One region of the Peribacillus sp. NPDC056705 genome, then DNA from elsewhere that is predicted to be linked to it. Evidence: riboswitches for the same ligand, from Rfam matches in the RefSeq annotation. Region 1 holds a riboswitch; each other region holds the start of a gene.
The links. Region 1 has a riboswitch for cobalamin ahead of metE (5-methyltetrahydropteroyltriglutamate--homocysteine S-methyltransferase). Riboswitches for the same ligand answer to the same signal wherever they lie in the genome.
Positions count from the first base shown of each region.

Region 1 (11,515 bases):
GCAAGCGATCCCGGAAAGCATGGAAGCTGGATTTCCTGCCATTGTACCCGCTTGATAGGCTGGTCCCAGCGGGGCGACAGAATCCATGATTTCTTTTTTACCGCCATAGGCTCCAATAGGAAGCCCGCCCCCGATGATTTTTCCGAGCGCGGTCAAATCGGGTTGAATTCCCAAGTAGTCCTGTGCCCCTCCATACATGAAGCGGAATGCTGTGATGACCTCGTCGAAAATTACGAGTGATCCGGCTTCGTGAGATAATGAAATGACTTCTTCCAAGAAGCCAGGGCTTGGTTCCACGATTCCGAAGTTGCCGACGATCGGTTCAACCAGAACGCCAGCAATTTCATTGCCCCATTTATCCAGTGCTTCTTTAAATGACTTGATATCATTGAAAGGTACCGTGATGACTTCTTGTGCGATGCTTTTTGGAACGCCGGCAGAGTCCGGTGTACCTAAAGTGGACGGGCCGGAACCTGCAGCGACGAGAACAAGGTCGGAGTGTCCGTGGTAACAGCCTGCAAACTTGATGATCTTATCCCGTCCTGTGTAAGCGCGGGCAACGCGGATGGTGGACATGACGGACTCGGTTCCTGAATTGGTGAAGCGGACTTTATCCATGGATGGTATGGCTTCTTTCAACATTTTGGCAAACTTGACTTCATGTTTTGTCGGAGTGCCGTATAAAACGCCCGTTTCTGCAGCTTTAACGATAGCCTCCGTAATATGTGGATGCGCATGACCTGTGATGATCGGGCCATATGCAGCTAAATAATCGATATATTTATTGCCGTCAACATCCCAGAAATAAGCACCCTTGGCATGATCCATCGCAACAGGTGAACCGCCTCCTACAGCTTTGTAAGAACGGGATGGACTGTTAACCCCGCCAACGATATGTTCCAATGCCTCTTTATGTAAAAGCTCCGAATTACTAAAATCCAATCTTAAAACCTCCTAAAAAATATAAACATATTTCCTCTTAATCATAGCACTTTTCCGTCCGTAAATCTGGGTCGAAGGCTAGGAAATGTGATTCGTCCCCTCATGGAAGCACTGCACCCCTAGAACATCAGGATTCAGGGACTTCATTTTGTTTGCGAAATGGGGGAGGATCCTAAAAATCCGGTTATGAAAGTAAGGATGGCCAAGATGGTTTCTGGGTTTTCGATGTCGAATGATTGACGGTTCATTTCGCCCTGTGCGTGGTAATAGATTAGTTGGCCGGTCCCTTTCTCTTCATTAATGCAAAGATGGAAACTGATGGGGGTGCTTTCAATCGACCCGCTGGAATCCCTTTGGATGACCTGGCATAATAATTCCCCGTACTCATCTTCATAAAGGAAGTCATATCGAAGGTCGAAAACGACCTTTTCAATTTGTGATAGTAATAATTTTTTGATATTCATAGCATACTCGTCTCCTTTATATATGTGTCTGATACAACGATCTTTTCGCCCTGAAAATGGTATTGGGCATCCAAGCATTTTTATTGTCTAAAAAGGGTAGGTTGGATAAACTAATTCATTAGGACAAGAGATTACGGAGGATGTAACAGGATGAGTGATGCAATTCAAGTGAAACAGCTTCGGAAGGAATTTAAGTCGGCATCAAGCCGTACAGGGTTAAAGGGGGCCTTCCGGGATTTACTTACCAGAAATTATAAAATCGTCCCTGCCGTCAATGATATCAATTTTACTGTAAAAAAGGGTGAGATGGTAGCTTATATCGGGGAAAATGGTGCAGGGAAATCGACCACGATCAAAATGCTGACAGGTATTTTGGAACCGACAGCAGGTGAAATCACGGTCAATGGAATGAATCCACATAAAGAAAGGGAAAAGTTCACTCAGACAATCGGAGTCGTATTCGGTCAGCGCTCACAGCTTTGGTGGGATATTGCAGTTCAAGAATCCTTTAGGCTGCTAAAAAAGGTCTATAAGGTAACGGATGAACAATATAACGATCATATGGAACATGTCATCAAGACGCTCGATATCGGACCTTTGCTGGACAAGCCAGTGCGTAAGCTCTCACTTGGTCAGCGAATGCGCTGCGAGCTTGCGGCAGCATTGATCCACAATCCGCCTTTGCTGTTCTTGGATGAGCCGACGATTGGACTTGATGTACTCGTGAAAATGAAGATTCGTGAGTTCCTGAAAGAAATAAATGAGAAATATAATACGACGATCCTTTTGACAACCCATGATTTAGGTGACATTGAAGCATTATGTGAGCGCGTAATCATGCTTGATGAAGGACAGATCATTTATGATGGGGAATTACAGAGTTTGAAAGATAACTGGGCTGAGGAAAAACAGATCCATTTTCAATTCATCGAGCCGATCGCATTGAAGGAATTGCAATCATTGGCGCTCCCATTTACTGCTAACTGGGTTTATGATGAGAAAGATCAAACATACATTGCCTTATTGAAAGAAGAAAATGATCATATTTCACAGCTTGTTTCGGCTGTTGTATCTCATTTTAAAATAAAGGACATCAAAATCCATGAAACGTCCATTGAAGAGATTGTTCGCAACATTTACGAAGAAGGCACTGTCTGACTCTCTTATCATTAAGAAACAACGTGTCTATCAAGAAGGGGGAGGGCCATGGGAAAGTATCTTGCAATGATCCGCATGCGTTTTTTGATGATGCTTGCGTATCGAACGGATTATTATACCGGCATTTTAATTTATAGCATCAATATCGGTGCCTATTATTTCTTATGGAATGCGATATATGGAGAGAAAAGCTCCATCGAAGGACTATCAAGTATGCAGATGACAACCTATGTCGCGGTTGCATGGATGGCGCGCGCTTTTTATTTCAATAATATTGACCGCGAAATCGCCACTGAAATTAAAGACGGCAAGGTAGCCATTGAAATGATCCGGCCGTATAACTATTTAGGCATGAAAACGATGCAAGGACTTGGGGAAGGGATATTCCGTTTCTTCTTCTTCTCGATTCCAGGAATGCTGCTGGTAGCTTTCATTTTTCCTATCGAATTGCCGCACGAGCCGGCTACATGGGGGATGTTCGGCATTTCCTTGCTGTTCAGTTTCATCATCAATACACAAATTAACTTATTGACGGGAATCACTACCTTTTTCTTATATAATAATGCCGGATTGATCCGGGCTAAAAGGGTTATCATTGATTTATTTTCCGGTCTGCTGCTGCCCATCAGTTTCTATCCGGTATGGGCGCAGGAAGTGATGAAATATCTACCCTTTCAAGGGATCAGCTATGTACCAAGCATGATTTTTACGAACGGGTACAGTTCAGGCGAAATTGCCATGGCGCTTTTACAACAATTAATTTGGTGCATCATTCTCATAATACCGATTCAGCTTTTATGGATAGTCGCAAAAAAACAGCTGATTATTCAAGGAGGTTGACGGGATGTTTTATGTATCGATGTTTTTTCAATATGTGAGTCAATATATGAAAACCAGATTGCAATATAGAGCCGATTTCTTCATGGAAATCCTATCTGACCTGCTGAATCAGGTCGTGAATCTGGTATTTATCTTAGTCGTTTTTGGGCATACCCAATTTTTAAACGGCTGGAGCCGTGAAGAAATCATATTCATTTATGGATTCTTCCTCATCCCGTTTGCCCTTTTTTCTGCCTTTTTCAACATCTGGGATTTTAATGACCGCTATATCGTCAAAGGTGAAATGGATCGGATATTAACAAGGCCGATACATAGCCTCTTTCAAGTCATTTTAGAAAGAATCGAGCTAGAAGCGTTATTTGGTGTTGTGACCGGTTTGATCATTATATTCTATTCGGGGATTTCATTGGATCTTCAGCTTGCGTGGTATGACCCGATTCTTTTCATCATTTTTGCAATAGGAGGGGCCCTTGCTTATGCAGCCATATTCGTTGCGATAGCTAGTATCGGGTTCTGGTCGGATGCGAAAACATCCATCATGCCAATGATGTACAATATCGGGAACTACGGGCGCTATCCAGTTGATATTTATAATAAGGTCATCCGTTTTGTCCTTACGTGGGTGCTGCCATTCGCGTTTGTTGGTGTCTATCCGGCATCTTATTTCCTAAGAAAAGAAGAGTGGTATGCATATGCATTTGCCACACCTGTAATCGGGGTCGCCTTTTTCGTGATATCCGTTTTCATATGGAATCAGGGAGTGAAGAGGTACCGCGGGGCAGGGAACTAAAAAAACCCCTTCAACAGCATTCATGTTGAAGGGGTTTTTGTTTAGTTCCTTTTTTTCTTTCTTTCAATATATCTTGCTTGTGCTTCAACATATTGCTGCTTTTCCTCTTCCGTTTCCGGAATGACCTGAGGTACTTTTGTCGGCTTACCGTCTTCATCAATGGCCAGCATCGTTAAAAAAGCGCGTGCTGTAAGCTGTTTTTCACCTGTTAATAGGTTCTCACGCTCCACTTTCACGAATACCTCCATTGATGTGCGATGAGCACAGGTGACATAAGCTTCAAGGTTGATCGCATCCCCTGTCTTGATGGGGGCCAAAAAATCAAAAGAGTCGCTTGAAGCAGTCACAACGGGTTTTCGACAATGGCGCATAGCTGAAATGCAGGCTATTTTATCAACATAGGCCATTACTTTTCCGCCAAAGATGGTATTGTGATGATTTGTATCCGGTGGAAAAACAAGGTCGGTTAAAAAAGTCCGTGATTGCTGTGTTGGATGGGCCACATTCTTTTCCATCATAGGCCTGTTGGTTTGGCCAAAAGGTTTTCACGGACGATTCTTGCTGCTTCGACCATGTTTTTCAGGGAAGCGACGGTTTCCGGGATACCCCTTGTTTTCAGGCCGCAGTCGGGATTGATCCAAAACTGGTCTTTATCCAATACCTTGATGCCCCGTTCAATCATATCGACCATTTCTTCCACTGCCGGCACACGCGGGCTGTGAATATCATACACACCCAGGCCAATGCCTTTTTCATATGTTTTTTCCTCGAATGCGGAAGCAAGCTCCCCATGACTACGAGATGTTTCGATGGAAATTACATCGGCATCGAGGGAGGAGATGACATCCATGAAACTGTTGAAGTCGCAATAGCACATATGCGTATGGATTTGGGTTGTTTCCTCCACGCTTGATGTGGATATCAAGAATGAATTTACAGCCCAGTTCAAATACTCGTCGCGATCGCTTTTTTTCAATGGCAGACCTTCTCTAAGTGCAGGCTCATCAACCTGAATCATTTTAACTCCAGCAGATTCCAATGCAATGACTTCCTTTTCCAAAGCGAGCGCCAGCTGATAACAAACATTCTCCCTGGAAATATCATCACGGACAAATGACCAATTCAAAATCGTAACAGGACCTGTAAGCATTCCTTTTACCGTCTTCTTCGTCAGTGATTGTGCGTAAACACTTTCCTTGACTGTCATCGGTTCGATGAAATGGATGTCGCCATAGATGACTGGTGGTTTTACGCAGCGGGATCCATAGGATTGGACCCAACCCTTTTCCAGAAAGATGAATCCGCCCAACTTATGGCCGAAGTATTCAACCATATCCGTCCGTTCGAATTCCCCGTGAACGAGAACATCCAAACCGATTTCTTCTTGGATTTCGATCCATTTGCCGATTTCTTCGTTAACGAATGTTTCATATTGCTGAGCGGTCCAATCTCCTTTTTTGAATTTCCCGCGTGCTTGTTTAACTTCAAGTGTCTGCGGAAAGCTACCGATCGTAGTCGAAGGAAGGAAAGGCAATTTGAAAAATTCCTGTTGTTTTTGGTAACGCTCTTTAAATGGAATTTGACGGCCGGCAGTCCTGGTTTTAACCTTTTCGACTTTCGATCGTACAGCCCCATGATTCCGTGCATTTGAACTTGCTAACGTTTGAACCGTAATTTTATTGGCATCGACTTTTTCGGCGATTGCTTCAAAGCCTTGATTATTCCCTTTGACCAAGAGTGTGATTTCCTCAAGTTTCTCGTCAGCGAAAGCAAGGGCCTGTTTCACTTCTTTTGAAAGGGCGGATTCATTACGAACGGTCACTGGGACATGAAGCAGGGAACAAGAGGGCTGAAGCCAGATTTGGTCTTCGGCTACCTTTTTCTTAAGAGTCTCGATCAATTGAATTTTTTTCGATAAATCAGATAGCCAAATGTTTTTTCCGTCAATCACACCTGCAGCAAGTACTTTGTCCTTAGGGAAGCCGAATGCTTCAAGATTACTTAGATTCCTCCCTTTATCATGTACAAAATCAAGACCGATTCCTTGGACTTTTAATTCGATGACTTCTTGGTAGTGTTCCACGGCATCAAAGTATGTTTGTAGCATGATGTTCAGGTTCGGTGCTGCTTCATTCAGCTTTTCATAGAGGTAAGTAACAGTTTGCATATCATCTTTGGAAATGGATGAAACAAGAGCAGGTTCATCCATTTGTACCCATTTCACTCCTTCTTGCTCCAACTCCCGCAGGATTTGCGTGTATAGGGGAAGCAAGCTCAGGATGATGCCAGGGATCTCTTGTTTATTGAAGCCTTTGGAAAGGGAGATGAAGGTATAAGGTCCGATCAATACGGGCTTCGTTTCAATCCCTAGATTTTCCTTGGCTTCCCGGTATGCTGCAAGTGGTTTATTTTCTGTTAAAGTCAGCTGTGGCAGTTTTAATTCAGGGACAATATAGTGATAGTTCGTATTGAACCATTTCGTCATTTCGGAAGCAACTTCATCATTGTTTCCGCGAGCCATTGAATAATATACGGAAAGAGGAACTCTACCGCCTTCATAGGCTGAATAACGTTCAGGAACAAGACCGAACATGACGGACATGTCGAGCATTTGATCATAGAAAGTGAAGTCGTTGACAGGAATGATATCAATGCCCCGTTGCTTCTGTTTTTGTAAGTTGCCTAAACGGATTGCTTTTAGTTGTGCCGTAAATTCCGCTTCATCGATTTTACCTGACCAGTAAGCTTCCAATGTACGTTTCCATTCACGATCTTCCCCGATTCGAGGGTAACCCAAACTACTGCTTTTCAAAATTCCCATCCTCCCAATTCATATTATTGAACAATAAAAAAAGCATCCCTAACCGTCAAAAGAGAAAGTTAGAAATGCTTAAAATAAGAGGCATTCAGAATGCCCCTTACAATTATAAGGTCCCTAACACCTCCCTATCTCCCGTAGGTTAAAACAGTGTTGTTGAAATAGGCAGGTCTCCTGACTTAGGGATTATCATTAGCGGCGGGCCTTCCCGATCCGTTGATCAGTGGCATATTGGATGGCGCTAACACTCCCATTACAGTGGCGGGACCGTGCCGGAATTACACCGGACTTCCCTTTTAATCCTAATTAATAATTAGGAACCTATTTCCACATATGAAATTTTACAAAACCTGCCTTTATAAACTGTTTGCAAGTCTAAAATTTTTAAAATAAAAACTATTATAAAAATTTAGACAATCTTAACATATCCGACCAAAAGGGTCAACATGAGATTCGGGAAAAGAATCCGTTTTTTTGAGTGTGTGGGTGATGAGGATAAGGTCTGTTCCTAAAAAAGAATATATTGTTTGGACAGGGAGTATGTATAGAGGGAGTGGCGTATTGAAATGGGGCGTTGGGGATGACTTTCTACATCTTGATTGCAGGAATCATTTTTTGCATGGTGATGAGCATTCGTACGTTATTTCTTGTTGAGTCGGGAGGAAAGAAGTTTTCTCTGGAGGATATGCTGTGGCTTGGCAATTTATATGCGACGATATTGGTTGGGTTCGCACTGATTTATTTATTATACGAGCTTCAGAATCATTCGGTGATTCTTGATATGGGCAATCGGCTGGATGGCACTTTCTATGAACAGTTGAAGACTTCCTTTTACTTTAGTGCGATGACGATGTTTTCTGTAGGGTATGGAGATATAGCCCCGATTGGCATGGGCAGGATGATAGCTACCATTCAGGCTTTCATCGGGTATACACTACCGGCAGCGTTCGTGATTCGGACAGTTATCGATCTGGAACAGAATGATAGGAGGAATAAATGAAAGTTGTGTTTCTTTCGATTATTGGGTACTCTTACCATAATGAAGGAAATGGAGGGTTCAATATGACTGTTAAAATTGGAGCAAAAGCACCTGATTTCAAACTCCCTGCAAACAATGGTGAAATGGTTTCCCTATCGGATTTTAAGGGGAAAAACATTGTTTTATATTTTTATCCAAAAGACATGACGCCAGGTTGCACGACGGAGGCCTGTGATTTCCGGGACCATAATGAGCAATTCGAGGAATTGGACGCGGTCATCATTGGTATCAGCCCAGATCCAGCGGCACGTCATGAAAAGTTCATCGAAAAGCATGGATTGCCTTTTCTGCTGCTGGCTGACGAAAATCATGAAGCGGCTGAATCATTTGATGTTTGGCAATTGAAAAAGAACTTTGGCAAGGAGTATATGGGCATTGAACGTTCAACTTTCCTGATAGATAAGGCTGGTAAGATAGTCAAAGAATGGCGTAAAGTAAAAGTCAAAGGCCACGTCGAAGAAGCTCTTGAAACTCTTCGTGACCTCGAAAAATAAGGGACAGGCAGATGAAGGATGAGCGAATAACGAAGCTTGCAGCCAGGCTGATTCATCATTCGATACAAATACAGCCAAAAGAGAGAATCCTCATACGGGGGCATATTAACACGAAACCATTATTGAAAGAGCTGATTGATGAAATTTACAGAGTGGGTGCTTATCCATATGTAGAACTCGAAGACGATGAGATAAGCCGCCACCTGTTACAAGGGAATGTGAAGGAACAACTTGACACATCTTCGCAATGGGCTCTGAAGAAATATACAGATATCGATGCAGTCATCATCATCACTGGGGAAGAAAACGAAGTGGAAATGACTGATGTTCCCATCGAGAGGCACCGTCTTCAGGGGGAGGCTATGAATTCCCCCACTCTTTTCTATGTAAACAACCGACGTTGGGTCTTACTTAATTATCCCACCAACGCATCAGCGCAAAAAGCCGGCATGCCCTTCAACACGTACCAAAACTTTCTGTTGAACGTCTGCACCATGGATTACGGGAAAATGGAGGCGGCCTTGAAACCATTAAAACAATTGATGGAACGGACTGACAAAGTCAGGATCGTTTCACCAGGAACAGATTTGACCTTTTCCATTAAAGGTATGCCGGCCATCATATGTGCCGGAAAAAAGAATTTACCGGATGGGGAAGTGTTTACGGCACCCATAAAAGATAGTCTCAATGGAAGGATATCCTTTAACACACCCACAACCTATGAAGGAATCACCTTTAGTGACATAGAATTAAACTTTGAAAAGGGAAAAATCATTAAAGCAACTTCCAATCGTGACTCAGAAATGAACCAAATTCTGAATATTGATGAAGGGTCCCGGTTTATAGGGGAGTTCGCAATTGGAATCAATCCATATATATTGGAACCTATGGACGATATATTGTTCGATGAGAAAATAAGCGGGAGTCTGCACTTGGCTATTGGGCTCTCCTATGAAGAAGCGGATAATGGAAATCGTTCATCGATACATTGGGATATGGTCTTGATCCAGCGTCCGGAATATGGGGGCGGTGACATCTATTTTGACGACGTTCCGATCAGAAGGGATGGCGATTTCATTTTGCCGGAATTACATGCATTAAACCCAAATTGTTTAAAATAAAGCCTTTTTTAATAAGGGTAAGGCTTTTGTCCAACTCAAAAAGGGGACACCTGAATATGCTTTATTAAGGGAATACCTCCTCAGAGAAAGTTGCGCGGGACACATAGAGCCCGTGTTTTTTTTTATGTTAATTAAAAGGGAGAGATAAACATGTTAATACTTTCGACTGTCATTCCGAATGAAGGCATCCAAACGAAGATGATGGAAGCTTTTCCAGATTTGAACTTCATTTATCAAAAAGGATGGACGGATGGGCCGCTTCGTGAAGCGGAAATCCTAATTACATATGGTGAAGACTTAACTGAAGAAATCATTGGGAAAGCGGCGAACTTGAAATGGATCATGGTCATGAGTGCAGGGATGGAATTAATGCCATTTAAAGCCATTGAGGAACGTGGCATTCTGGTGACAAACGCAAGAGGCATTCATAAAATCCCGATGGCCGAGTATACGATAGGGATGCTTTTGCAATATGAAAAGAAATTGAAAATGCTTATCAAGAATGAAAAGGAAGAATTGTGGGATAGAAAGATTGAAGTAGGGGAATTGAATGGCAAGACTATGCTCGTTATTGGTGCCGGTGCAATTGGAGGGGAGGTGGCTCGTCTTGGGAAAGCCTTTGGGATGACGACGATGGGAGTGAACCGGAGCGGGAAGCCAGTGGAATCCATCGATCACCTTTATACTCTGGATAATTTATTGGAAGCCATACCGGGAGCCGATTATATCGTATCCGTCCTGCCAAGTACGGATGAAACGAAGGGCCTTCTGGAAAAAGAGCACTTTAAAGCAATGAAAGAATCTGCAGTTTTCGTGAATATTGGCCGCGGAGACCTGATTAACGATGAAGTGATGATCGAAGCCCTGGACGCCGGGGAGTTCTCTCATGCCATCTTGGATGTATTTGACCCGGAGCCTTTGGGAAAAGGGCATCCGTTTTGGAGGATGGAGAATGTCACAGTCACACCGCATCTATCAAGTAAAAGCGGAGAATATCTACCAAGAACCTTTGCCATTTTCGAAAAAAACATGCGTGAATACCTGAAAGCTGGAAATGACTTCACCAACGTAATCGACTTATCTAGGGGATACTAAACTCAAAGCAGTAATGGTATAGATTCATTGTGTTCATGAATAAACTAAAAAAGAATGGTTAAGCCATTGAATTATTGACAAATTCAACGCATAAAAGGTACACTATTTATAAATATTATAATTTAAGAATTCATACTTAATGAGAAAAAGAGGTGGATGACGGTGTCTGAAGTTCAGTTAAAAGAAGCGTTGGATTCCTTAAAAGATACCGGTGTAAGAATAACTCCTCAACGCCATGCGATACTTGAGTATTTGATAAACTCCATGTCCCACCCCACCGCTGATGATATATATAAAGCGCTGGAAGGCAAGTTTCCGAATATGAGCGTGGCAACGGTTTATAACAATCTGCGTGTGTTCCGTGAGGTTGGTTTGGTAAAAGAACTTACGTATGGTGATTCTTCAGCAAGGTTTGATTTTGTGACGACGAATCATTATCATGTAATTTGCCAAACTTGCGGGAAAATTGTAGATTTCGATTATCCTGCATTGGATGAAGTCGAGCATTTCGCTGCACAAGTCACCGGTTTCAATGTTAGTCACCATCGGATGGAGATCTACGGCGACTGTACGGATTGTGCGAAAAAAGAATCGCATTAAAAAAAGTTCCTCCACTTGGTTGGAACTTTTTTTCATGTTATCAAGAAATGATACAATTGTTAAAGACTTCTTGAAAGGGAATTCAGCTAGCGGAATTCCTCTAGTCATGCAGACTTTTTCGGTTATATTTTTCGTTGAATTCTTCGCCTTCCAA
Region 1 covers NZ_JBHTYI010000049.1:1,635-13,149, reverse strand. Annotated here, with positions in the region: gene ACFRAK_RS26215 (glutamate-1-semialdehyde 2,1-aminomutase) at 1-942, opposite strand, end outside; gene ACFRAK_RS26210 (hypothetical protein) at 1,086-1,406, opposite strand; gene ACFRAK_RS26205 (ABC transporter ATP-binding protein) at 1,557-2,564, shown strand; gene ACFRAK_RS26200 (ABC transporter permease) at 2,613-3,404, shown strand; gene ACFRAK_RS26195 (ABC transporter permease) at 3,409-4,194, shown strand; gene ACFRAK_RS26190 (acyl-CoA thioesterase) at 4,236-4,709, opposite strand; gene metE (5-methyltetrahydropteroyltriglutamate--homocysteine S-methyltransferase) at 4,709-7,015, opposite strand; cobalamin riboswitch at 7,160-7,352, opposite strand; gene ACFRAK_RS26180 (ion channel) at 7,593-8,012, shown strand; gene bcp (thioredoxin-dependent thiol peroxidase) at 8,075-8,545, shown strand; gene ACFRAK_RS26170 (aminopeptidase) at 8,557-9,666, shown strand; gene ACFRAK_RS26165 (D-2-hydroxyacid dehydrogenase) at 9,817-10,761, shown strand; gene perR (peroxide-responsive transcriptional repressor PerR) at 10,918-11,361, shown strand; gene ACFRAK_RS26155 (YgzB family protein) at 11,462-11,515, opposite strand, start outside.

Region 2 (11,515 bases), on a different contig from region 1:
AAATAGCATATTTCTCAATAGTGAAAGTGGCATCTCGCCCGATGGGCAAGGAAATCGTCGCTTCCTCAAGTGCATCCCCCGTGATCAATGCAGTCAATGCCGCTTTAGTCACGGCAGTCGAACATGCCCCTGTCGTATACCCATGACGCATTTGTGAGGGGTCTTTTTTTACTTTCTTTTCCATGATTTTAACTATCAGCTAAAAGGGAAATCGCGTTCAATGCAGCAACAGTGACAGTACTTCCACCTTTTCGGCCAATATTCGTAATGAATGGAACCTCCGTGATCTTAGCGAGTTCCTCTTTAGATTCCGCTGCAGAAACAAACCCAACAGGCATTCCAATGATTAAGTCCGGTTTTGCAATCCCTTCTTTAATAAGGCGAATGAGCTCAAGTAAAGCTGTAGGTGCATTGCCAATGGCATAAATGCCCCCTTCATTTTCCTTAACGGCTTTTTGCATCGAAATGATCGCCCTTGTCGTATTCAAACGTTTTGCTTCGACCATCACATCCGGATCTGAAATATAGCAATGAACGTCCCCGCCGTGTTTTTGAAATCTTTTTTTGCCTGTACCGCTCTCGATCATTTGCACATCCGCAATGACATGTCTACCTTTGCGAATGGCTTCCACACCAGCTTGAATGGCATTTGGATGGATGATGACACTTCTTCCCAATTCAAAATCCGCTGAAGCATGAATGACCCGGCGGACGATCTTCCATTCATCTTCAGAAAAATCATGATTGCCCATTTCTTCAGCAATGATTGAGAAGCTATAATCATATATTTTGTCTGGGTCTACCGTTAGTGGTTTAAAATCCGTTTTAAAATCCATCTTGCATTCCTCCTATTTTTCATTTAGTTGTTTATTCAACTCGGCGATGACATGATCAAAACTGGAATGAACATTTTGATAGTCAACATCCGGTCGCGATATCATGATCGTCTCTATTCCACATTCCAACGCTGCTTCCAATTTCTCATCAACCGCACCGACCTTGCCACTTTCTTTCGTAATCATCAATGTGACCCCATACTGTTCATATAGAGCTTTATTTAATTCTTTGGAAAATGGCCCTTGAATCGCAACGATATTTTTTTGCTCAATGCCCAGCTGAGCACATTTTTCCATATTATCCATGCGTGGCAGCATTCTCGCTATGACTCTTGTATTCTCTAGCCCTACCAATTCTTTTGCGAACACCGCCAGGGTTTTACTTCCTGTCGTAAGCATGATGACTCCCCGTCTCACAGCAGCAAGCTTAGCAGCTTCCTCATAATCACGGACAACTATCAATTTATCATTCTGAAACCGTTGACTTTCACGCTCATAACGAATATAAGGGACATTTGCTGCCTTTGCTCCGTTAAGGGCGTTCTTGGATGCTTCTTCGGCAAATGGGTGACTTGCATCAACTACTGCCTGGAGACCTTTTTCCGAGATTAAAGATGTCATATCCTCTGCAGTTAATCGGCCAATCCGGGTGGTTATGCCTGCATCTTGCAAACTTTTAGCTGCCGACCCGGTTACAACAGTTGCCAAAACCTTGAATCCCACCTGCTGCATCTCAATCGCTAATTCCCTTGCATCACTTGTACCCGCCAAAAACAAAATCATTTTGACGTCCCCACCACTTGCCCAACGTGATCGTGATGATGGTCGTGATCGTGGTCATGATGGTGATGATGGTGGGCATGTCCATATTTCTCGACATGTTTACGATAGTTTTCCAAATCACGTGCCCCGCTTGATCTGCCCTCACTAGCTTCAATTACACGTTCTTGCAGAATGTTCTGTAATGTTGGATGATATCCAAAATACTTAGCCAAAATGAATTCTTGATCTTGATATTGCTCTTGATAGCCTTTCAGCATATCCTCCATTCTTTCCATCAACACACCTGTGAACAGGAAATATGGCAGCATCACTACTTTTTTTGCCCCTAAGCGGATGCATCGTTCAATACCTTCGTCAACGTGCGGGTCCGTTACACCCATGAAAGCTGCTTCGACCCATTTTACGTTCAATTTTTCCCATAATAATCGTGAAATTTTATATATATCACTATTTGCATCAGGATCACTGCCACCTCGGCCAATCAGCAATATTGCTGTCTCTGCCTGTTCAGAAGCTGTATCGAATCCCGCTTCCTCAAGACGGTCTGTCAGGATTGTCAATATATCATGGTGGACCCCGATCGTTTGGCCATATGTGAATTTCACTTCTGGATACTTTGTTTTCCCATCCTCTATTTCAGCTGGGATATGTAATTTCGAATGTCCTGCATGCAACAAAATGATTGGTATGACGATAACTTCAGAAGCCCCTCGTTTTACACAATTATCAATGCCTTTGGATATATTCGGTGCCGCAAATTCCAAGAAGCACGTTTCAACAAGGAAGCGCCCATCCAATGCCGGAACCATATTTTCAATAAATTGAAGGACTTCTTCGTTTCCCGAAGCCAAACGGCTTCCGTGTCCTACGAACAAAACTGCTTTCATTTACTTTCCCCCTCTTGATTAGTCTTCACAAGGCGCAGGCTCTATGTTTATTTTGGGAGCGATGTCCTGATAAGAAAAATTCTGTATCTTTTTCGAACGTTTGAAGTATTTAAAAAGCCGCTCATTTGGATGGGCATTTTGCTTATACTCCGCGACAATGTCCGTAATCAGTTCAACAAGCTGTTCCGGTTCAATGCCTTCTGCAACAGGCTGACCTGGATGGGCTGTTCTTCCAACCGGTTTAGCTCCAAGAAATAAGTCAAACTTCCCTTTTCGGAAGACAATCCCGATATCATCCATCACAGCACTATAACAAGCCATCCCACACCCATTAAAACCGATGTTTAGTTCCTTTGGCATTTTCATTCCGCCAAGCACCCGATGTATTTCATCCGCATAAGGAATGGATTCGGTTTTTTCGCCATCACAGAAATCACATGCTTTTAATGTCAGTACATCTCCAATCGGTGATAATAGAAAGTTTGCTGACTGCAATTTCCCCGTAATGACTTCCGGATCCATTGTCGGTATCTTTAATACGATTTTATGATTTGGCGTGTATTCCATCGTGCCCTTTTCCCCGACAACTTCCGCAAGTGTCATCATTTGTTTGGGAGTGAATTGTTTATTCGCCACACCTGGACTAACGGCAAGTTCGAATACCGACTCCATTTTTTGCTGAACAATCGGCTCAATGGATTGCTGAACGGTTTGACCTTTGACTCTTGACAGTGCTTCCATTGCCATTTCAAAGGAAGCTGGCTTCTTTTCAGGTGCTTTTGTAAGTAATCCAACTCCTCCAGAGGATTCGGTGAAGGCTTCTTGATCTAATGCCCACGGTTCCGCTTCTTTTTGCAGACGCTGATGCGGCTTCAATGGTTGCTTTTCCGAATTCAAAGTATATTTCCTCTGATAGCCTCTTGGTGTAATGATTTTGTCATCATATAAAAAGGTGGAGGAATTACCAATAATGACAGTGGTCAACATTCCAATATCGTGGTTCAACATCTCTTTTAAATTGGTTATGACAATATCTTGCCTATCGCGATAGGCACTTTTCACCAACCCGACAGGTGTATCGGGTGAACGGTAGCGAAGGAGAATCTTCTGTGTTTCAACAATTTGCCTCGTCCGCCTGCCGCTGCGCGGATTATACAGGGCAATGACAAAGTCTGCCATTGCAGCTGCTTCAACCCTTTTAGCGATCAGTTCCCAAGGAGTTAGATGATCACTGAGGCTGATTGTACACGAATCGTGCATGACTGGTGCCCCAAGTAAAGATGCACAAGAGTTGATTGCAGAAATGCCAGGAATGACTTCAATACCCACTCCAGTTTCTTCTTTCCAGCCTTTTTCAATCAATACTTCATAAACCAACCCAGCCATCCCGTAAACCCCAGCATCCCCGCTGGAGATTACCGCAACTTTCTTACCCAGCTCCGCTTGTTTCACTGCTTCCTGAGCACGCGATACCTCTTCAGTCATCCCCGTACTAATAATCGTTTGATCTGTAAGCAGTCCCTGAATGAGTTCAACATAAGTTTTATAACCAATGATGTAGTCACTTTCTTGAAGGGCTTCGACAGCACGTTTGGTAATGTGTTCAAAATTCCCTGGTCCAAAGCCCACGACGAATAATTTACCGTTTGTACTCATTAAGACATCTCCTTTTACGCTTTGTTCTTTGAAATACCCGTATGAGCAGGAAAATTTGGATTGGGTGCCATTTCCCCATCATTGAATTGGTAGATCATTTGTGGAACAAACTCCCCATCATCGATATGGCTGACAATTTGGCGGCCGAAATCAGGCGTCTCCACTCGATACCAGTTTCCTTGAGGATAGGCAATCACAACGCAGGCATCCTTACATCTTCCGTTACACCGTGTCCTCGTTGTATGGATTTTCATGTCCAGTCCTTTGGAAGTAATTTCATCGCGAATCGCCTGGGTTACTTCTTCCCCGCCCTTTTTCATACAGCTGCTTCCATTACAAATCAACAGATGTGTATTTGTACCCATTAAGTTCCAAGTAGTCATCTTCTTCCTCCTGCGTTCAGGGAAAAGGCAAAATAAAAAACCTTAACATAAGAGTCAAGGTTTAAAAAAACTATATGGATGAGGAGCCCCAGGCAAGAATGCCCAATCTCCCGAAATCGTCATAGTCCTTCTACCTTTCCCTCCGAAAAGTATCATGCAATTTTAAAAGCAGGTTTCCTGGCTTACGCTTCATTTTACCTTGTCCCTTCCCGGCAACAATGCCAGTGGCTATCGACAATTTCATCAGCGTTTACAGTAGCGGGGGCTGCATCGGACTTTCACCGATTTCCCTATTATCCCTTGCATATTCACACAAGGGCACTTTTAAAATGAAATATTTGGTTTTATTATACATTTCTAACTAACTTTATCTATCATATAACAACTTTATCAAAATTCAATAGTTTATTCCGACTGTTTAGAAAAGTTTAATAGTGTATATCCTGTCAACAAGCCTTTCCTTGCAACAAACTTAGTCAAAAAAAAAAGATAGTATAGCTGGAATTATTTCTTTATGGTACACTATACGAGAATTTTCTAAATAATTACATAAGTTTTATGGTGTTGAATTTTTCGGAATTCAGCTTAAAAGGGAAGCCGGTGAAAATCCGGAGCGGTCCCGCCACTGTAAAGGGGAGTCCTATTACTTTAACAATTCCACTGTCAAATGAGATGGGAAGGATGTAATGGGATGATGAACCAAAGCCAGGAGACCTGCCATGAAGCGTGAAACTGTTTCAACCTACGAGGATGGGTGTGCGGATCAGGCAGAAAGGCCCATGGTTGGTTTATGCTGCAAAATTCCTGTTCATTACGCACTTCTTTCCTTTGAGAGAAGTGCTTTTTATGTTGGGCCGCCTTTCTTCTCAAGATTGTTCAGAAAAATTAAAAGTTTTGAAAGGAGAAAGAATGAAAAGAACCAATTGGAAGACCATTTATTTTGTCATTTTACTGCTTTTCGTCCCAAAACGGGCAATGGCCATGCATATCATGGAGGGCTTTTTACCCATTGAATGGGCTATATTCTGGTGGGCCGTGACGCTTCCATTTTTAATCCTAGGTTACCGGTCCATTAGAACCAAAGTAAGGGAAAACCCAGAAACAAAAATGATGCTTGGCCTATCGGGTGCATTTGTATTCATTTTATCCGCCCTAAAGATTCCTTCTGTTACGGGAAGTTCTTCACACCCTACCGGAGTTGGTTTGGGCTCCATTTTATTCGGTCCATTGGCCATGAGTGTCGTTGGCTCCATCGTTCTATTATTTCAAGCCGTTTTACTGGCTCACGGAGGATTGACGACATTAGGGGCCAATGCATTTTCCATGGCCGTTTGCGGACCGCTCATTGCTTACTTCGTCTTCAAGGGCGCAACTAAATTGGGTTGGTCCTTTTCACTTGCCGTGTTCTTGGCTGCTGCTTTTGGAGATTTGGGAACCTATGTAGTAACTTCCATTCAACTTGCTCTTGCTTTTCCATCCGAGGTAGGAGGATTCATGGCCTCTTTCAGTAAATTTGCAGGGATTTTTGCCCTGACCCAAATTCCCTTGGCAATCAGTGAGGGGCTACTGACAGTCGTCGTGATGAATTTCTTAAAAAAATACAATCTAGGCGAATTGAAGTTGCTGCGAGTTTTATCTAAGGAGGCCCGTTAACATGAAAAAAAGTTTACTGCTGCTTTTCCTGGTGGTCGTTCTTGCTACCATACCGTTAATCACGCAACAAGGAACGGAATTTGGCGGTGCCGATGGAGAAGCTGAAGAAGCCATCACTAAAATCCAGCCGGAATACAAGCCATGGTTCAACAGTATTTGGGAGCCGCCAGGTGCGGAAACCGAAAGTTTATTATTTGCGCTGCAAGCTGCAATCGGAGCCGGTTTCATTGGTTATTTCATAGGTGTAACGAAACAAAGGAATAAGCAAACCAAACAGGAAATTCCCGGAAAATCGAAGCATGTTACTCATTGATAAATATGCCTATTTCAATGGGCTAAAGGATGTACATCCGTTAGAAAAGATGGTTTTTGCAATCTCCCTTTTGCTATTTTCGTTAACGGTAAGGGATATGACCGTTTCACTCATCACTTTTACGGTGATGAGCGCTTTAATCATTTTTGCGGCAAAAATCCCGGTTTCTTATTATTTTAAATTACTTCTATTACCGGGATTTTTTATACTATCAGGAACCATTACCATCCTTTTTTCTTTTACAAGCAAATTTACTTCGTTTTCGAATATATGGTGGTCCTGGAAGGTCGGGAACTGGCAAATATTCATCAGCGATGACAGCATAGGAACAGTGATCAATTTGATCACTGTCGTAATAGGCAGCATCAGCTGTTTATATTTTCTCACCTTAACTACACCCATTACCGTCATTCTATCGGTGATGCGAAAACTTAAAGTGCCTTCCTTATTGGTCGATTTAATAGAATTGACCTATCGCTTCATCTTTATTTTTTTAGAAACAGCTTTGGCCATTCACCAATCACAAGCTTCACGGCTGGGGTATGGTTCGTTAAGGAAAGGCATTCGCTCTCTCGGATTACTAACCTCATCATTATTTTTAGGAGTATTGCAGCGCTCTGGACATTTGACGATGGCAATGAACGCAAGAGGCTATCAGGAGAACCTTTCCTATATCGAGGATACTTACACTTACTCCTCACGCAATTGGCTGATCGCGATTGTAATACTAGGAAGCTTAATCTTTATTAATGGATATTTGTAAATTGGAGGCAACCCAAGAATGGACGAGCATATTTTTCATATAGAAGGCCTCACCCATCAATTCGCGGATGGAACGTTTGCTTTAAACGATCTTTCGCTAACGATCCAACACGGTAAAAAGATAGCATTATTAGGCAATAATGGTGCCGGCAAATCGACTTTATTCCTCCATTTAAATGGTCTTTTACAACCTACGGCAGGAAAGATCAGATTTAAGGGCAAGAAAATGAAATATGACCGTAAAGCATTATTATCATTACGAAAGCAAGTGGGGATTGTTTTTCAAGATCCCGACTCGCAGCTCTTTTCCGCTAATGTACAACAGGATATATCGTTTGGACCGATGAATTTAGGATGGGATAGAAATGCAGTCCAGGAGAAAGTAAATTGGGCGATGGCTGAAACGGAAATAACGGAACTGAAAGACAGACCCACCCATTTTTTGAGCCTTGGGCAAAAAAAACGTGTCGCCATTGCAGGGGTACTCGCCATGGAACCTGATGTCTGGCTCTTGGATGAGCCTACAGCTGGATTGGATCCTTATTTCTCAAGACAGATCATGGCTCTGCTGGACAGTATCCACCACCATCACAGAACGATAATCCTATCAACTCATGATGTTAATTTAGCATATCAATGGGCTGATGAAGTCGTTGTCATGAACGATGGTATGGTCATATACCAAGGGGATCTCGTATCCGTTTTCCATGATGAAGACGTTTTGCTGCAGGCACATCTGGAGAAGCCGTGGGTTTTTGAAATGTTTCAAGCCCTTCTTCAATCAAGGGAACCTTTAGTACGGGACCTTTTCCCAAGAACGAAGGAAGAATTGCTTCAAATGTTGGAGACTGAAAGGATTTATTAATTAAGCATCCCCTAGCTATTGTTTCCTCTTTCCAAAAGCTAGGGGGTCTTTAAAATAGCAGGCGATCATTTTTGTTCCTAAAAACCAAAAATCTTATTATTTATTACTTTTCTTCCTCGGTTCTTTCTTTTGCAAGCTCAATATCTCTTCCGTTCACATCATCAACGACTGCTTTTACCTCCCCTTCCGCATAAGTATCCGAAACTTGTTCGTGGGTTGTAGCCAGTCCAGAAGATAAATGATCTTCCCGTTTATAATCACTAACATCATATATTCTTCCGGCAATTTCTGAAGATTCATTTTTTGATTGCTTGCTATCCATTTTTTTCACTCCTAGTTTTAAATTGTCCAATCATCCATTGACAGCTGTATTAAGACAAAGGTATTTTGTGTAAAAACTGAAGCAATATTCAATAATGATAAAAAAAGGCAAAAAAAGCTTACAAGTAAAATCCCCTTTCAAGGGCTCTACATGTAAGCTATTGAGAGCTTAGGCTTCCTTCTTCACATCCACATTATCGGATGGGTCACCCCAACATTCCACATTCTTCAAGCCTTTAATATTGTTCACATGGAAGACAGGATTTTTCCCACTTTTCTTTTGCTTTTGATAATCCGCCAATGCAGCAAATGCAATCTTCCCTAGTAACGCTATGGCGATTAGGTTGATAATGGCCATAAGGGCCATCAGCAAGTCAGCCAATCCCCAAACAAAATCCAGTGAGGCTAGAGAACCGAATATCACCATCCCTACGACTGCGATGCGATAGATGTTTAACCAAACCTTATTTTCATTGATGAAGCCAATGTTCGACTCTCCATAATAATAGTTGCCCACAATGGAGCTAAAAGCGAATAACAGTACAATGATGGCAAGGAAAATACCCGCCCAAGATCCCAATGCCGTTCCAAGGGCATTCTGGGTAAGGACGATTCCATCCGTTTCCTTCGATGTATAAAGACCTGAAAACAAAATGATGAAGGCAGTTGAACTGCAAATGATGAGCGTATCGACAAAAACACCCAGTGACTGAATGAGCCCTTGCTTGACGGGATGACTGACATCTGCCGTCGCGCCAGCATTAGGTGCACTACCCATCCCGGCTTCATTTGAAAATAGGCCGCGCTTGATTCCCTGCATCATGGCTGCTCCCAGTACTCCACCAGCCACTTCTTTTATGCCATTAAATGCACTTTCAAAGATCAGAACAAAAACACCCGGTAACTCGGTAATATTCATGATGATGATAATCAACGCCACTATCACATAGGCTCCTGCCATGATCGGAACGATGACCTCAGAGACCTTTGCAACCAATTTGATCCCGCCAAAAATGATGACAGCCGTGACGATTGCCAGGATGACAGCCGTAACCCACTTTTCAATCCCAAACGATTCGTTGAATGCGCTTGTAATAGTATTGGCTTGTACCGAATTGAAAGCTAGTCCAAATGTCAGCGAAATCAACACAGCGAAAGTGATGCCCATCCAGCGGGCATTCAATGCTTTTTCCATATAATACGCAGGACCGCCGCGGAATGCATCCCCATCCTTGACCTTATAGATTTGAGCAAGTGTACTTTCAATGAAAGCCGAAGCAGATCCGATCAGTGCTATTAACCACATCCAGAAAACGGCTCCAGGGCCGCCCGTCGTGATCGCTATGGCAACACCTGCAAGGTTACCCGTTCCTACCCGGGAAGCCGTACTAATACAAAATGCCTGAAAGGATGTCACACCTTTTTTTTCCGCAGTGGCCCCTTCGCCCAATAGCCGGAACATTTCCCTTATCATTCTGAATTGAACAAACTTCGTGCGGACGGAAAAATAAAGACCCAATCCAATCAACATGATGATCAATATGGAAGACCATAACACATCATTTGTCTCACTAATAAAATTTTCTAAGATCTCCATTAAAACAAACCCCTCTACTTCACGCTAATTATTATTATAAAAACATATACAGCTATAATTTATTCCCCTATTCATTGGGGAGATAAACAAATGAAGCCATAAAAAAAAGGAAATTCCGTAATGAATCTCCAATACAATTATATATTATATCCTAACACTCTATTTTTTTCATTCATGAATTAGTGTAATCTATCGAAATATATACTATTTCGATATTATTTCCTTTGGATAAAAATCTTTCTTCCTCACTTCATTTTACATTCACTGCAACGTTATTTAAATTCCTAATCAAAACAACCTGGATATAGCAAAGCCTCACACGACCTGTTTCCAGAATAAAGTGCGAGGCTTATTTTGCATTCCTTTCTCTCTTATATTCTGGTTAGCTGTTGGTCTCAATGTTGAAATCAAATCTTTTAGGATATCCTTTTTTCTGCCTCTCCTAGATGGTTAGTATACCTTGTGCAAACATCTTTCTTAATTCTTTCTTATCAATTTTTCCAATCGGCGTTAATGGAAACTTATCTAGAAAATAGACTACCTTAGGAACCATATACTTTGAGGTTTTTTGTTTGCAGAAATCAATTAATTCCTCACTAGTACAGTTCACCCCTTCTTGCAGTGATGCAACGACACACACTACTTCTCCCCAATCTGGATGGGGAACACCTATGCAAGCACTTAATGCAACAGAAGGGTGGAGGTTCATCACCCGCTCAACTTCTGAAGAATATACGTTCATCCCACCTGAAATGATCATATCTTTCTTTCTATCCACAATAAAAAGGTAACCGCTTTCATCCCATTTGCCAATATCACCAGTGTAGAACCAGCCATCACGGATGGATTCCTGGGTAAGATCAGGTCTTTGATAATAGCCTGTCATCATCGCTGGCGATTTTACGATAATTTCGCCAAGCTCGGAAGGTTTTACATCATTTCCTTCTTCATCAATCAATCGAACTTCGGTAAGCATGCACGGTTTTCCACAACTTTTCAAAATTTCCGGATTATTATGATAAGCCCATACATGAGCGCTTTTCGATAGTCTTGTAATGACAATATTACATTCTGTCATGCCGTATTGCTGGCGCATGATGGGCCCGAATACTTCAAAGGCTTCTTTAAGGCGCTTTTGTGAAATTGGTGACGCGCCGTAGAAAATATTGCGCATGGTGCTCATATCATATTCCATCTTCTTTGTCTGATCAAGTAGTCTGTATAACATGGTCGGTACCATGAATGTCGTCGTAATTTCATGTTCCTTTATCGCCCGTATGAATTCTGCAGCGTCGAATGATCTCATCACATAGACATGGACGCCCGAAACAAGGGATCTCCAAAGTAATGAACCGGCTGAATGCACAATAGGCGTACTTAGTAATACTCGGTCTCGGTCGTCAAGTGGGTCTTCGATAGCGGCAGAAAGTATGGCGGCGCCGAGTCCCTTCTGGGAATG
Region 2 covers NZ_JBHTYI010000021.1:1,863-13,377, reverse strand. Annotated here, with positions in the region: gene ACFRAK_RS19995 (cobalt-precorrin-5B (C(1))-methyltransferase) at 1-184, opposite strand, end outside; gene ACFRAK_RS19990 (precorrin-8X methylmutase) at 189-836, opposite strand; gene cobK (precorrin-6A reductase) at 849-1,619, opposite strand; gene ACFRAK_RS19980 (sirohydrochlorin chelatase) at 1,616-2,506, opposite strand; gene cobJ (precorrin-3B C(17)-methyltransferase) at 2,525-4,162, opposite strand; gene ACFRAK_RS19970 ((2Fe-2S) ferredoxin domain-containing protein) at 4,177-4,545, opposite strand; cobalamin riboswitch at 4,696-4,886, opposite strand; cobalamin riboswitch at 5,088-5,281, shown strand; gene ACFRAK_RS19965 (energy-coupling factor ABC transporter permease) at 5,455-6,198, shown strand; gene ACFRAK_RS19960 (energy-coupling factor ABC transporter substrate-binding protein) at 6,200-6,511, shown strand; gene cbiQ (cobalt ECF transporter T component CbiQ) at 6,498-7,274, shown strand; gene ACFRAK_RS19950 (energy-coupling factor ABC transporter ATP-binding protein) at 7,293-8,138, shown strand; gene ACFRAK_RS19945 (YozQ family protein) at 8,242-8,460, opposite strand; gene ACFRAK_RS19940 (alanine/glycine:cation symporter family protein) at 8,629-10,056, opposite strand; gene ACFRAK_RS19935 (class I adenylate-forming enzyme family protein) at 10,499-11,515, opposite strand, start outside.
Region 2: another riboswitch for cobalamin. It lies ahead of ACFRAK_RS19965 (energy-coupling factor ABC transporter permease); the one in region 1 lies ahead of metE (5-methyltetrahydropteroyltriglutamate--homocysteine S-methyltransferase).

Region 3 (6,569 bases), on a different contig from region 1:
ACAGACGATGCTCATTTCGCTTTTAATAATTAAAAGAAGATGGCCCATAGGGCATGGCTTAACATAGTCGATCGTAGAGCCTATTTCTCTTAAACCTGGCCAAAATTGTGTTTCAAAAAGGGGTTCGGAATTTTTTAATTCCGAACCCCTTTTGTCTACAAACTTAGATGCGCCGATTAATTGGCGTATCCTCCTATCGTGTTATTTGAACAAGTCAGGATAAACAGTCTTTGCTGCGAGTTCAACAGCTTCCCCGACCCTTGGTCCAGGACGTGACATGATATTTTCATCAAGTAAATGGACATCATCGTTCTTCACCGCATCGATATCTTCCCAGCCCTTACGCGATTTAATTTCACCAACAGCATCATCTGCATACGTGGCGGTGGTGATGATGGATTCAGGGTTCCTTTTGACGATTTCTTCATCAGATACTTTAACCCAGCCTTTTTGGTCATCAAAGATGTTTTTTATGCCGGCAGTGTCCATGATTTCATTTTGGAAGGTCTCCGATCCTGTTGTATAGATTTCCGGAGCAGGGCTAATCTCAAAGTATGTTTGCTCCTTTTCATCTAAGGTTTTCACTTTTTCTTCGACATTTGTAATTTGGGATTTGATATCTTTCACTAATTCATTCCCTTTTTCGGCGACACCCATCACTTTAGCAATCTGCCCGATATCACCATATACATCATCGAAATTTGCCGCAGATTTAATGATGAATACAGGGATACCGGCATCTTCAAGTGGTTTCAGTGCCGTTTCATCCCCAATGGTATAAGCAATGATGGCATCAGGTTTCAAGGCAATGATTTTTTCTGCATTAATGTTAACGGAGTCTGAAACATGTTCGATATCCTTCGCTTCCTCTGGATAATTATCGAAGTCTGTCACGCCAACGACTTTATCACCCTGTTCAAGGGCAAATAAGATTTCCGTATTGCTTGGCTGAAGTGAAACGACCTTTTCCGGGATTTTCTCGAATTTTATTTTCTTACCAGTATCATCCGTAACGGTATAATCCTTGATTTCTTCGACCTTTTTACTATCTTTATTATCCTTTGAGGATTGATCATTGTTCACTCCGCATCCGGTGAGGAATAGCGTAAGCATCAGCATGGAAATCCAACTGAATCGTAGGGTTCTCTTCATTATTTATTCCTCCGTTTTCTTTTTCATTGGTTTGGTTGGGTATGATTTACTTATAAAAGGAATCTCCTCGATCCCCTGTTGCTTATTGACGTAGACTGCCATCACGAATAATACATTTGCAAGCAAGTGAGCGTAATCAAAAAGAATTCCTGGAATTTCCTTTTCTAGACTTACCTTGTGTAAAGCTCGCACGGACTTTTTGGCCTCACTGCGGCAAGTATGCAAAGTACATGCTGCGGTTGATCCTTGTGGAAGGACGAATGTTTCGATTCGATCCCTCACTTCAGCGACATACCGGTCGTAGATTGCACTTAAACGGTCGAGATCATCGCCGGTAATGGCTAAATTCCCACGGACTGAGCCGTTTAAATGGTAAACCATGGGCAATAATTCCATTAAGTCACGGTATACATCGGGGACGTCCTCAGTAAGCGAGGCGGCCAAGCCGATCTGTGTCGTCAATGAGTCTGTGCGGATTTCAAAATCGACGGTCGATACGGACTCACGCATGTATGGGTAGCATAAAAAACGAAAGTCTTTCTTTGCCATAAATCTTCCTCCTTTTACGTATTGGGTGAATGACCTCCGTATTGCTTTTCCCAGCAAGACAAATAGCCGACCAAGAGTTTTGGTCGGCTTCGGGCATCTATGTATCTGTAGTAGAAAAAGATGGGAGGGCCGTACAATCTCCTATCTTCCGAAGAGCATAATACGATGAAAAAAGGCAGGTCTCCTGGCTCGTGCGTCATTTTACTCTAAGAACCTTCCCATTTGGGTTAAATGGCCGGTAATCGGCGAGCGATTACAACCTCAAATAGTGGTAAACATCTTATTTCATTAGCACTTACAGTTGCGGAAACAGCTTCGGTTTTAAACCGAATTCCCTATTAAGCTGACAATGCAGCACCTTTTTCTGCAAGATTCATATTCACTTAGCAACAGTTTACCATACCTTTTTTCAATAGACTGCATTAATATTTTTGGACAAATTCGTTTATGGTTTACCGAATATCTAGTAAACTTACAATGTAAGGTTTAATTGGAGCTTAATGTAAAATTTTGATATAGAAAAAGGTATGAAATCATGGTGATACTGTGAATCCCGGGAGGTAGAGAATGATTTATAAGCAGGTCAATCAAAAACTGGAAATGGTTCTGGGGAACATCGAAAAGGTGATTATCGGAAAACGGGATATAGCAGAACTAAGTATCGTGGCACTCCTTTCCGGTGGACATGTTTTATTGGAGGATGTTCCGGGCGTAGGGAAGACAGTCATGGTAAGGGCACTGGCAAAATCTATAGGTGCAAGCTTTAAGAGAATTCAATTCACACCTGATTTACTTCCTTCTGATGTTACTGGTGTTTCGATCTTCAATCCTAAGGAACAAGAATTCATTTTTAGGCCAGGTCCGATAATGGGACATATTATTTTAGCCGATGAAATTAACCGGACCTCGCCGAAAACTCAGTCTGCATTACTTGAAGCCATGGAAGAGGCAAGTGTGACGATTGATGGTGTCACAAGGAGATTGGAGAAGCCGTTCTTCGTAATGGCGACACAAAATCCGATCGAATACGAGGGGACGTATCCGCTTCCGGAGGCTCAATTGGATAGATTCCTATTAAAAATGAAAATGGGCTATCCGGGTGTGGAAGAAGAGATAGAGGTTCTTAATAGAGCTCAATACACGGTACCGCTTGATGAGCTGGAAGCCGTCATCACCTTGGATGAATTGATAGAATTACAGGCTGAGGTAAAAGCTGTGATAGTGGATGACACAATAAAACGATATATTGTTGAATTGGCGAATCGAACACGTACGCATGAAGGGGTCTATTTAGGTGTAAGCCCGCGTGGATCGATAGCCTTGATGAAGGCAGCCCAGGCTTACGCGCGGGTCCAGGGCAGGGACTATGTTCTGCCGGACGATGTTCAATATTTGGTGCCATTCGTATTTTCCCACCGGCTTATTTTGAAACCTGAAGCGAAGTATGAGGGCTTCGATGCTGGAATGGTGATACATGAAGTTGTGGCGACAACACAGGTGCCTGTAAAGCGGGCTATGACCTAATGCGCAAATTCATCAACATTTTAAGGGGAAATATGAGTGTGGTCGGACTTGTATTACTCTTGACGGTTTCCTTTTGCTATGCAATGTTTCAAGGTGGTTTTGTCAGTTGGTTCATTTTTTATTCATTTTTGCCGTTTTCTGTGTACGCTTTGATTCTGCTGTTTTATCCGCTGCATGATTTGATCGTTGAGAGAAAGATCAATAAAAGGGAATGCCAGGCCGGCGAATCTGTTGAAATAGCATTGACGTTTACCCGTAAAAACCGGCTGCCCCTACTATTTATGGTGGTAGAGGAGGAATTGCCTCAGCGTCTGGAAGATAGGGGATTTCAAAGGAAAATCATTATCTTTCCGGGATTCAGGCGTACCTTCTGCATGTCATATACCTTGGAAGACATGGAGCGTGGAGAGCATTCGTTTCAATCGATCCGCTTTTGGGTTGGGGATTTTTTCGGGTTAGTCGAAAAGGAAGCGATATATAGTTCACCTCTGAAAATAACTGTTTTTCCTCGTTATCATGAGCTTGCCTACAGTGATCTTGATCGAGTGTTCAATCAGGGGGCAGTGGTTTCAACAAAGAAAACACAACGGGAACATTCAGTGGTATCCGGAGTAAGGGAATATCAGCCAGGCGATCAGTTGTCATGGATTAATTGGAAGGCGACGGCCAGAACGAGTGAAATCATGACGAAGGAATTCGAAGTGCAGAAAAACCGGGATGTATTCATCATGCTTGATGAAAAGCCGTCGGATTTATTCGAAGAATCCATTGTGATGGCTGCTTCCGTTGCTCACGCCATGTTAAAGAAAGGCATGGAAATTGGGTATGTGAGTATGGGGTCGAGGATGATCATACCGGCAGCAGCGGGCAATTACCAGAAACGAAGGATTTTTTACAGACTTGTTAAAGAAGAGCCGAGTGCAGTAAACGCATTGAATGAAAATGTCAGGAAGGGAATTCTTCCGGCAAACGCTGCTGTGATATTCATCGTTTCAGACTTAACTTTAGAAAAGGTGGACATATTGAGTGCTTTCCAACCTAATCAGGGATTAATGTTATGTGTTAAGAAACAGGCAAATCTTACTGATGAGGAAAGGTTGTCAAGTTCTGCAGCTGTTTCGAGGGGGATGAAGGTTAGCTTTTTTGAACAGGGCCAACTAAAGTTTGATAGATCAGAGGTGATGGCAAAGTGAATGTCACCACCGAAAAGTTGGAAAGGTTCATGCATGTCTTGATGTATGTATTTGGTCTGTTGTTGATTACTGAATGGTTAAGGCCTGTCGATAAACTCACCGATACAGGTAATATCATCATTTTTATTTTATTTTTGCTCTATTCCCTGCTGCTGCATTATTTCCGCCTACATTGGTCAATCCGAGTTATTCTCAATAGTGCTTATATAATGATTTCATTACAGTTCCTCCATTCAATAGACGCTTTATTTCAATTGTCATGGCTGAAAGGATTTCTAGCGGATTTTAAGGGCAATCTTGGTTTTATATATGATGGGAATTGGGAGTTGATCACAAATCCATTTCGAACGATGTTATTTTTTGTCCTTCTTTGGCTTGTAACATACTTGATCCATTACTGGGTGATGGTGAGGCAAAGCATCTTTTTCTTTTTTATGTTAACGGTGATTTTTATATCTGTACTTGATACATTCACTCCTTATGCGGGGGATATGGCAATGATTAGAATAATCATCATCGGCTTCTTGATGCTAGGCCTGCTGTCCCTGCTGCGTCTGACGATACAGGAGAGGATCAAGTTTCAGATGGCTTCCATCAATAAGTGGATCTTGATGCTGACCGGCATGATATTGGTAAGTGTCCTTGTTGGTTTCGCTGCCCCGAAGCTCTCTCCGCAGTGGCCGGACCCGGTGCCTTATATTACTTCTTATTCTGATAAAGCGGGGAAAGAAGAAGGAGGTTCGAAGCGTAAAAGTGTGGGATATGATGAAGACGATTCGGAGCTTGGCGGTTCGATAGAGCCGGATAGTTCCATCGTTTTTTATAATAATGCTCCTGCAGGACATTACTGGAAAGTCGAGAACAAGGATATTTATACCGGCAAAGGGTGGGATTCCATACTGGAAACGGACTTTCACACTTTTTCCAACGGACAGGATATGGCATCTTTAGGTCTTCACGACGTTACTGAAGTGGTGAGGACAGAAGGAATGACGGCAAATGTGTCCATGATGGAATCATATTCCCATATCCTTCATCCGCAATCCGGGTATTTAAAAAAGATTGAGGCCAAAAACGGGAAGGATTTCAAATATTATCAGGGAATGGACAAAGTTATTTCCGAACAGGATACTGGCGAACGACTTTCCCTGAAAGAGTATGAGCTTAGCTATGATATGCAGAGTTTTGATATAGCTGAGTTAAGGAAGGTAACGGATCCCGACGGGTCGATGGATTTAATAATGGAAAAAAACACTCAGCTTCCAGAGGGATTGCCAAACCGGATATATGAATTGGCATCCCGGCTTATAAGGAATGAAACGAATTGGTACGATAAAGCAAAAGCTATTGAGGATTATTTTGACGGACCTGAATTCAGTTATTCTAAGGACGATATTCCCTATCCGGAGAGCAATCAAGATTATGTCGATCAATTTTTATTCGAGACACAGATAGGGTATTGTGATAATTTTTCAAGTGCAATGGTCGTTTTACTAAGAGCCGCCAATATGCCTGCAAGGTGGGTAAAGGGTTATACGGAAGGGGAAAAATCAATCCTTGATGGCGAGTCCGTATATAAGGTGACCAATAATAATGCACATTCCTGGGTCGAGGTTTATTTTGCAGGGATAGGCTGGGTTCCCTTCGAGCCGACAAAGGGTTTTGATGGGGAAGTTGAATTTTACGATTCGGAATGGAAACAGGAAGTGAAGAACACTGAAGAAACCCCAATTAATAAAGAGCAAACAAGGAAAGAGGCCAAGGAACTCCATGATACACCTGATAGGGAAACTCGATCACCCTTGAAAACAAGGAACATGGAATGGTTCTTAAAATGGACTGCCATCATACTGTCAGGTGTATTGATACTTGCTTCTATTGGTTATTTCTTCAGAAGGAAGTGGATTCCCCATCTGCAGATTCTTCGTTATAGAAAGAAAACCGGTGCTCATTTCTCGACCGCCTATTTAATATTATTGAAACAGTTAAAACGAGCTGGTTTGGTTCGTCCGGAGGGGCAAACTTTAAGGGAGTACGCCGCCTATGTGGATGCAGTGTACGATACGGATGAGATGAGTGAATTAACGGCTAAATACGAGTTAATGATATATCGTGGAGACGTGGAAGATGGCGATTGGAAACACTTTCAAA
Region 3 covers NZ_JBHTYI010000031.1:7,280-13,848, reverse strand. Annotated here, with positions in the region: gene ACFRAK_RS23240 (ABC transporter substrate-binding protein) at 202-1,152, opposite strand; gene ACFRAK_RS23235 (hypothetical protein) at 1,156-1,701, opposite strand; cobalamin riboswitch at 1,859-2,078, opposite strand; gene ACFRAK_RS23230 (AAA family ATPase) at 2,269-3,225, shown strand; gene ACFRAK_RS23225 (DUF58 domain-containing protein) at 3,258-4,418, shown strand; gene ACFRAK_RS23220 (DUF4129 domain-containing transglutaminase family protein) at 4,415-6,569, shown strand, end outside.
Region 3: another riboswitch for cobalamin. It lies ahead of ACFRAK_RS23235 (hypothetical protein); the one in region 1 lies ahead of metE (5-methyltetrahydropteroyltriglutamate--homocysteine S-methyltransferase).